Regions from separate parts of the Halobacillus seohaensis genome, predicted to be linked through region 2. Evidence: riboswitches for the same ligand, from Rfam matches in the RefSeq annotation. Region 2 holds a riboswitch; each other region holds the start of a gene.
What was found. A riboswitch is a leader RNA that binds a small molecule or an ion and turns the genes downstream of it on or off. The one in region 2 is predicted to bind S-adenosylmethionine.
Positions count from the first base shown of each region.

Region 1: linked by a shared signal. The riboswitch ahead of msrA (peptide-methionine (S)-S-oxide reductase MsrA) and the one ahead of ACFQIC_RS16945 (methionine ABC transporter ATP-binding protein) in region 2 are both predicted to bind S-adenosylmethionine.
Region 3: linked by a shared signal. The riboswitch ahead of ACFQIC_RS15245 (5-methyltetrahydropteroyltriglutamate--homocysteine S-methyltransferase) and the one ahead of ACFQIC_RS16945 (methionine ABC transporter ATP-binding protein) in region 2 are both predicted to bind S-adenosylmethionine.

Region 1 is NZ_JBHSZV010000020.1:90,925-94,035, forward strand. Features, by position in the region: gene sppA (signal peptide peptidase SppA) at 1-24, shown strand, start outside; gene ACFQIC_RS08845 (RDD family protein) at 38-574, shown strand; gene msrA (peptide-methionine (S)-S-oxide reductase MsrA) at 698-1,171, opposite strand; SAM riboswitch class I at 1,292-1,416, opposite strand; gene ACFQIC_RS08855 (AIM24 family protein) at 1,515-2,204, opposite strand; gene ACFQIC_RS08860 (chromate transporter) at 2,272-2,805, opposite strand; gene ACFQIC_RS08865 (chromate transporter) at 2,802-3,111, opposite strand, start outside.
Region 2 is NZ_JBHSZV010000047.1:144,414-147,524, reverse strand. Features, by position in the region: gene ACFQIC_RS16955 (energy-coupling factor transporter transmembrane component T family protein) at 1-291, shown strand, start outside; gene ACFQIC_RS16950 (hypothetical protein) at 636-1,019, opposite strand; SAM riboswitch class I at 1,252-1,370, shown strand; gene ACFQIC_RS16945 (methionine ABC transporter ATP-binding protein) at 1,456-2,484, shown strand; gene ACFQIC_RS16940 (methionine ABC transporter permease) at 2,474-3,111, shown strand, end outside.
Region 3 is NZ_JBHSZV010000040.1:10,336-13,446, forward strand. Features, by position in the region: gene yfkAB (radical SAM/CxCxxxxC motif protein YfkAB) at 1-680, shown strand, start outside; gene ACFQIC_RS15245 (5-methyltetrahydropteroyltriglutamate--homocysteine S-methyltransferase) at 729-1,832, opposite strand; SAM riboswitch class I at 1,954-2,062, opposite strand; gene ACFQIC_RS15250 (DUF4183 domain-containing protein) at 2,360-2,638, shown strand; gene ACFQIC_RS15255 (DUF4183 domain-containing protein) at 2,750-3,111, shown strand, end outside.

The DNA of each region.
Region 1 (3,111 bases), on a different contig from region 2:
ATGATGTATATGTATTCAGAGTAAAGGAGGAGATTAGATGGATACAGTAGAATCAACACAAACGCCGAACCATTTAAACAAGGCTGTGACAGCGAACTTAAATGAAATTCACCGTATCGTATATGCGGGTTTCATTCCTCGGTTCTTTGCTTATATCATTGATCTTCTCGTCATTTGGAGCCTGAATTCTATCATCACAAGACCATTACTCCAATTAACGAACTTATCGGATGCTAAGCTTTGGATCGACCTGTTAAGTGCAGCTAATATAACTCAATCCCTTGTATTCTTTCTCTACTTCATCTTAATGACCTTCTTTTTTAGAGCCACACTAGGAAAAATGAGTTTAGGTTTATCTGTTGAATCGCTAAAAGGTGATAGCCTCTCTACAAGTCAAATTATCTTTAGAGAACTTATCGGAAGGTACATCAGTATGGCTGTTTTGGGTTTGCCATATCTCGTTGTTATTTTCACAAGAAAACATCAAGGTATTCATGATTTATTTGCCGATACCTCTGTAATCAAAGATAAAATGAAACGGTTAAATCGAGAAGTTAACTCGGCCTTGGATTAAAAATTTAGAAATCCAGCACCTTGACTAGAAGAGGTGCTGGATTTTTCATTTTCCATACATTCACTATTCCTATAAACTCAAAAAAATCTCTCCTCGTTAAAGGAAAGATTTAATTTAATTCAATTAACCGATCCCACAAGCAAAGGATCCATTCTTTTGTGAATATTTTTGATGATACTCTTCTGCTTCATAAAAAGTACTGGCAGGTGTAACTTCTGTAACAATTGGACGCTTAAATATCCCTTTATTTGTCCACTGATTAATTTTTTCGTTGCTGATAGCTTTTTCTGTTTCTTCCTGATAAAAAATTGCAGAGCGATACTGATGACCTTCATCAATCCCTTGTTTGTTTCTTGAAGTTGGATCATGAGCTTCAAAGAAGATATTCACAAGTCCACCATACGTTATAATATTAGGGTCATACTCTATACGTATAGCTTCTGCATGTCCAGTGGCTCCAGTTTTCACCTGTTCATAAGTAGGGTTTGGCAAGTGTCCCCCGATATATCCAACTCTTGTATGATTAATTCCTTCGAATCTTTCAAAAAAAGCTTCGACTCCCCAAAAACATCCTGCTCCAAAAATTGCTGTTGCCATTGTCATCTTCCCTTTCTTGTTAACGCAACTTCTTCCTAAGAGAGTTTGACGGTTTTTATAAACCAAAGACCCCTTTTCTTATCCAGTATAAGAAAAGGGGTCGTAATATTCCGTACGATCCTCTCATCTCTTAGAATGTTTAACCATTCTACAGGAATTGGCACCGTTCTTTTTCAATCAATAAAGATTGAATCGATGGTTGCCGGGCATCAAAGGGCCAGTCCCTCCGCCTCTCTGGATAAGAAGTTTCCGTTATTAATTTTTAAGTTATTATATATAGTACAACGTTTTGAACTCGAAGTAAAGATGAATGTTTCATTTTTTTAAAAAATATTTATAATGTTCACTTACCTGATGTGTACACTTCTTCAAATGGTTGGACAATAACAAATCCTTCACCTTTGAATTCCATTTGAATCGACTCTCCGCTACCACGGCCAATAAACGTTTTAAAACTAATATCTGTGCGGAATTCCGGCTGTAAATGGCCAGACCAAGCTACGGTAGCGTTAGGATCAGTTATAATTGAATCCCCTGGACGAACAAGTAACGTAAGGGGCTCATAGTGGGAAGTGATAGCTACCTTTCCACTGCCTTCCAACGTCACGTTAAACAATCCCCCCGACATCATCCCCGCAACTTTCTTCATTAATTTAATGTCCCAGTTTATCCCTGGCTCGAAAGCTAATAAATCATTTCCATTCACTGTGAGCGATTCATTGTCTAAATCAAAGATGGTAATTTTTTTGCCTTGATCCGCTAAGTATAATCGACCGGTTCCTGAGGCTTTCATAAGAGAACTGCCTTCACCAGAAAACGCCTTTTTGAACATTCGTCCAACACCGTGCTCTAGTACCCCTTCGCGTTCAAACTTTATTCCACCATTATAAGATATCATCGAGCCTGCTTTGGCCCATACTTGATCCATTAGATTAACTTCTAATATACGCGGTGTTTCTAATTCAAAATAGTCATTTTCTGTTGCATCTTGTTTCGTCTGTCTTATGAATTCATCAATAGAATAATTGCTCACAAAAAGTCCCCTTTCGATTCTTGTATTTATTTATATACGAAAGGGATGAGCAAAATGTTTCAATCAACTATCTTCCAAGAAAAACAGCCCCATATAGTAGGGAGCCCGCAATTACGAATGCAGGATGTACCTTCACTTTTTCCAAAAGAATGAAGCTAGCCACAATTAGAAAAATAGTTTGAAGCATACCCGCTGACACATAGGATGATTGAAAAAATTGATATGCCATTACACCTAACAAAATAGCGATAGACGGACGGATCAACGCTGTCATCGTTTTCACACGTGGTGATCCTTTAAACTTATTTAACAAACTAAGTAAGGCGATCATAAGAATAAGAGAAGGGGCGACTGTCGCAAATACTCCAATAAAAGCACCAAGTAATCCAGCTTGTTCATAACCAATAAAACCGGCCATCTTTGTAGCAATAGGACCCGGCAAGGCATTAGCCATCGCTAACATTTCACTAAATTCATTCACAGATAACCATTCAAATCGGCCAACCACCTCATTTTCTACAAGCGGAATCGAAGCAGGCCCCCCACCATAACCAACAATTCCCGGGATGAAAAATGCTACGAATATTTTCCAGTAAATCATAGGGAAGACTCCTTACTTTTAGGTTGTGTACCAGACTTCTTCATCGGCCTTAGTAAGGCAAACAGTAATAGGGCAAAAATGACAATTCCGGGGTGTATACCCACCCACTCAATTAATAGTAGTGAGGCTAAACCTAAAATGATGGTCATCCATATCCCGAGATTTGCTTTAGACTTTTTCAGAAAATCATACGTTAAGGTAGCTAACATCACTCCTACTACAGGAACAACAGCTTGAGTCATTCCATTAACCCAAGCCTGATTACGGAAGCTATTTAAGAATGTTAATAGCAGAATTAAAATCGTG
Region 2 (3,111 bases):
TTAAAAGTTCGCGGTGTTCAAAGTGAGAAGGGAGTGAGAGGTTTTTATAAAAAACTTAAATCCTATTCCATCCCCCTTCTTTCCCAAAGTATTAGAAGAGCTTATCGGATTGCAGTGGCAATGGAAGCGAAGCGTTTTTCTAATACTGTAAATCGTACTTACTTCTATCGGTTGGGTTTTTCGAAGTTTGATGTGATTTTTCTGTTCTATCTAATGATCGTAATTTCTTCATCTTATTTTACAGCTATTAGTTACCCGTATTTTCCTATTATGGACGTCCGTTATAATTAAGGCACACCGGTAATATTTTATTGGGATAACCACAGAAAACCAACAAGGTCTTAGTACAACACTCTTAAACCACACTCTACATAGAGTGTGGTTTAAGAGATTCACATTTCGATGCTTGATGATATTTCAAATTCGGTCGTTTAACATAGCTTTAGTTTTAGGAGAGACATTCAGAATTTTAATCTTTATTACGTAACTTACGTAACCTATGTAGAGGACGTAAAAAAAGACGCGCTAGATTTCACAATTTTTTAGATAATCGTGGACCCTGAATACACGTCTCTGAAAACCATACCTTTTTTAAAAACTACTGTATCTGTAGAATCTTACCTTATGACTTAGACTTAAAACCAAGAATCCCATCCATCAAACAGATTTCGACGTCTAGTATTCTCTGCACCAGCAACTCTATCATCTCTTAAACAGCGGTTTACAGCACGGCAAAAATCTTCGCCATCAATATAAGATCTTACTGGAACTTTAAAGTTATTATCGGAAATACCAGCTACGTTGTTGCGATTCCGTCTGTTATTAGAAGTACCAGCAACGCTGTTGCAGTTCCCACTGTTATTAGAAATGCCCGCTATGCTGTTACTGTTTCCTTTGTTATTAGAGACCCCAGCTACGTTGTTACGGTTCCGTCTGTTATTAGAAACCCCAGCGACGCTATTACGGTTCCGTCTATTGTTAGAAATCCTGGCCACGTTGTTGTTTCGATTGCATCCCATATGAACTCAAACTCCTTCCTTATTAAAGTGGTGTTACACTATATCTTATGTAATCTTGATAAAGGTGTTAAGACAACCCCCTAGCTTTCGGGAAAAATGTGCTGATATATATAATGTTTATTTGATTTGTTGGTATGTCCTGGTTCTAATGTGAATTTTTAAAAAATAAATTGACATGAAGTGAATATCTATATTATGATTAATCACATCAAAAAAAACGAATAAGCTTATCTTCTTATCTAGAGAGGTGGAGGGACTGGCCCTTTGAAACCTCGGCAGCGGGACTAATGAATATGTTCATTAGAAACTGTGCCAACTCCAGCAGGTGCATGTGCACTTGAAAGATGAGGAGAGTTGGTTTTCTATTTAGATTCGAAAGCCCCTCTTCTTATTTTTCAAGAAGAGGGGCTTTTTTGTGTAGACAAGGGGGATTAAGATGATTCAGTTCGATGAAGTTTCGAAAATATATCAACATAATGGGAGTGATTTACGAGCAGTTGATCGTGTAAATCTAACCATTAACAAAGGCGAAATTTTTGGGGTGATTGGGTTTAGCGGAGCTGGGAAAAGTACACTCGTTCGACTGGTAAACCTTTTAGAAAGGCCTTCAGAAGGGAGTATATTAGTCGACGGCGAGGATCTGTCACAATTATCAAAGCCAGAACTTAGAAAAGTCCGCAAACGCATTGGGATGATCTTCCAACATTTCAATCTATTAGAGTCAAAAACAGTTCTACATAATGTTGCTTTTCCTCTGATTATTTCAGGAACTCCAAAGAAAAAGGTACAAGCAAGAGTTGATGAGATTTTAGAATTTGTAGGGCTTTCCGATAAAGCACACCAGTATCCTGATGAGTTATCAGGTGGCCAGAAACAAAGAGTGGGCATTGCTCGTGCATTGGCTACTTCACCAGATATATTACTATGTGATGAAGCAACATCGGCACTTGATCCAGAAACAACGAAGTCAATCCTCGAACTGCTAAAAAGAGTTCGTGATGAATATAACCTTACGATATTAATGATTACTCATGAAATGAATGCAGTTCGAGAAGTTTGTGATCGGATTGCTGTCATGGAAAGTGGTTGTGTCATCGAACAAGGATCTATTTTTGACTTGTTCTCTAACCCACAACACTCGACAACTAAAAACTTTGTTAGGTCAGTCATGGAAAATGAACTTCCTCCTTCTATACTTTCAGGAATAGAAGAACGTGGAGGCGGACGACATATTTACCGCCTCACTTTTGTAAAAGAAAAGGCTAGTCAGCCAATCTTTTCCCAAGTTTCTAAAAGGTATCAAGTAGAAGTGAATGTTCTATTTGGGCAAATTACTGAACTTCAAGGAATTCCATTTGGACAGCTAGTTGTTGAATTGCAAGGGGAAGAGAAAGAGATCTTCAGAGCACTAGAATATATTCAACGTTCAGTAACCGTACAGGAGGTGGAAGCAGATGCAGGTTGATCTAGCAGAATTTTGGCCGCGAATCTTACAAGCAACTAATGAAACATTAATTATGGTAGGTATTTCTTTATTCGCTGCGACATTAATAGGGGTTCCACTCGGAATTCTACTAGTCGTTACGCGAAAAGGTGGACTCGTTCAGAATAATGTGGTTTTTAAAGGGATAAGCACAATTATAAATTTTTTCCGTTCAATTCCCTTCATTATATTACTAGTAGCTATTTTGCCACTAACCAGATTTATAGTTGGGTCATCCATAGGGACAGCAGCTGCAGTAGTGCCGTTAGTATTATTTTCAGGTCCTTATATTGCAAGGCTAGTAGAGAGTAGTTTGTTGGAAGTAAAGTCAGGTGTTGTTGAAGCGGCAGAGGCTATGGGAGCTTCTCCGTGGCAAATTATTATACGCGTGTACTTGCCAGAAGCTTTAAGTTCAATCGTGTTAAATTTAACTATTGCAACGATTGGATTAGTCGGTGCATCAGCGATGGCAGGCTTTGTTGGAGGTGGGGGCCTAGGTGATTTAGCCATATCCTATGGTTACCAGCGTTTTGAAACAGATATTATGATCATTACTGTCATTTTACTTGTAATCATTGTACAAGGACTTCAAACACTCGGAAATTTATT
Region 3 (3,111 bases), on a different contig from region 2:
CAGGCTTCGCGTTAATGGATCGTAAGCTATCTTTTGAAAATAGGGCTAACTACTTTGATCGGATTGTGGAAAATAGTCAACGATTATCAAAAGAAGGTGTAATGGTTTCAGCTGAAACCATGCTCAATAAGCGTACCTTCCCTCATCTACTAGAAATTCACGATCACGTATTAGAGATGGGATGTGCCAGACATGAGATTCACCCTATGTATCCTGTAGATTTCGCGAGTAACCTAGAAACATTGAGTCTTGAAGAAATGCGTGAAGGAATTAATCAATTGGTAGATCACCGTGACCCAAACGTATGGATGTTATTTGGCACCTTACCGTTTTATCCATGTAACTCCGCGCAAGAGGATTTAAACATGCTGAAAAAGCTTGACCAAGCACCTAAAGTCACAGTACGAAATGATCCAGATGGACGTTCTCGCTTAAATGTCAATATCTTCTCAGGAGAGATCATCGTAACAGATTTTGGCGATGAACCTGGATTAGGAAACATACAAGACACCTCTTTACCAGATGCTTATGCACATTGGATGAACTCGAAAACAGCTGCAGCATTGAATTGTCATTGTCCCGCTGCTAAGTGCTTAGGACCTAATCTATTAGTGAAAAACACGTATTATAAAGATGTTGATTTTCAGAAGCAACAAGCAAAAATTAAATTGAACCGATAAATAAAAATGAGCCCTGATCCATTCGATCAGAGCTCATTTTTATTTTATTTAACCCCAAATTTCTTTTGCTACATTAACAACAAATTTCAACTTATCCCACTGTTGTTCTTCCGTCAGCTTATTACCATGGTGTGTGGAAGCAAACCCACATTGAGGACTTAAGCATAATTGGTCAAGTGGGACGTATTTTGATGCTTCCTTAATACGTGCCTTAATCGTTTCCTTGTCTTCTAATTCTCCAGTTTTAGAGGTGATAACACCCAGCACCACTTTAGCTCCGCCATTCGGAATATGTTCTAATGGTTTGAAACTTCCTGATCGCTCATCATCATACTCCAAAAAGAAACCATCCACTTTCTCTTTTGCTAATAACGTTGGTGCTATAAGTTCATAACTTCCTTCAAAGGCCCACGTGGATTGATAGTTACCACGACATAAGTGTGTAGTTACTACTAAATCTTCGGGTTTGTTTTCCAAAACACCGTTTATCACTCGTAATGATAAATCAATTAATACATCTCTTGAATAGTTTCCATCATTAAATGGAATTTGTGGCGAAGACAGCCCAGCAATATATACATCATCCAGCTGCAAATAACGTACGCCTGCATCATAAAATGATTGTATGGCATCTTGATACGCTTGAATAATATCATTCGCATATTCCTCAAGATCCGAGTAAACATTTTCGTTAAATATCCCGGCGTTAAAAAGCTGGTTGGGACTAGGTATGGTCTGTTTCGCAACAGCACGACCGTCTACAATTTTGTTCAAATCAATAAAATCCTTTATGAAAGGATGATCGGGGTTAAAGGATATTTTTCCTGTATTTCGAACATCATACTTTTCCGTCTCTATGCCTTCAAATTTATATCCTTGTTCAGGGACATACCCTTCAATTCCATTTAAGTGCTCCAAAAAGTCTAAGTGAAACCATGTTCGTCTGAATTCGCCATCAGTAACTACATCTAATCCAATTTCAATTTGCTTATCAACAATACGCTGTATTTCCTTTGTTTCCACCTCTCGTAATTCATCAGCCGAAATTTCTCCTTCTTTAAATTCTTTTCTGGCTTTGTGTAGATTGTCTGGTCGAAGTAGACTTCCAACGTGATCTGCTTTAAATGGTGCTTTGGTTAAGGTAATGGACATGTGAATTCCTTCTTTCCTTTTTATGTTTGGTTTTTTATTAAAAAAGACCTTAAATCAAGCAAAAAACCTCTTCTAAATTAAGAAGAGGTTTACGGAACATACCTATGTGTTCTGTTCTCTCTTCTTATCTCCCAAGCATTTAACATGCTTGCTGGAATTAGCACAACTCTTTTACAAAGTTTGTTGCCGAGGCTTCAAAGGGCCAGTCCCTCCACCTCTCTTGATAAGAAAAACAAGTTTTTAATTTTTAACTTTATATGAGCAAGGTTAAATTTTCAATAAATTAAGATTAATCTGATAAATTGTATAATAACAAATTTTGCATTGATATGTCAATTACCTATTGATTTTCTCTATAATATTAATCGAAGCTTATTAGTCTATCTCTTTAGTAAAAATAGAATGCTAAGGTACTAAATAATTAAGCAATGACTCTTCTTAAACTAAAATCGCGTCAATTTTTCTAAGTAAAATGCTTATACAATTTTCGAGTTTTCGCATCTATTATAAAAAGGAGGTGAGATTTAATGGCTATAATTAAACCCTTTCTCGATTCTGAGAGATTCGCTTCAACTATAGGAGATGGAACCATCGCTGTAGATGACCTTACTTTTGTTTTTGCTGATACTACTCCAGACACTGGATTAACAGCCTTCCCAACTTCTTATGTATCCTATAACCTTTATTTAAATGGGATCCCTCAACTAGATGGAGATTCGACTTTCGATGGTACGACTCTAACTATTCTTGATGGAGCCTCCCAAAATGCTGGTGTTCCGGTCATGATAGAATTTACTGTAAACTAAAAATGAATTCTAGTTAAAAAGGCAGCAGAGAATCTCCTACAATTAAAGTAGGAGGTTTTCACCATTCTTTTTTTCAATTAGTTAAAGAAAGGGAACGGGGGTGAGTAAAAAATGGTTTTAAAAGCAGAAACACTTGAATATATAACAATTTCTGACGGAGTTAAAAAGACTTATACAAATCAGGATGAATTAGAGGGATATGGTAGTGTAGGAATCTTAGATCCAGCTTGCGTTTCTTATATAAACCTCTATATAAATGGAATGTTACAACCTTCTACGGTTTATTATGTAGAAGAAGGAGCTCTCGTTTTATTGGTAGAAGATGCTCCCCAAAAAGGTGTACCTCTTATTCTTCAGTTCATTAAAATTTATAACCAAACAAAAACACCTACCATAAATTGTCCCAATGAAGTTGTCATAGAGGTAGAACCTTGGGAAACAGGCGCTTTTGTGAACTACCCAGATCCTACCGT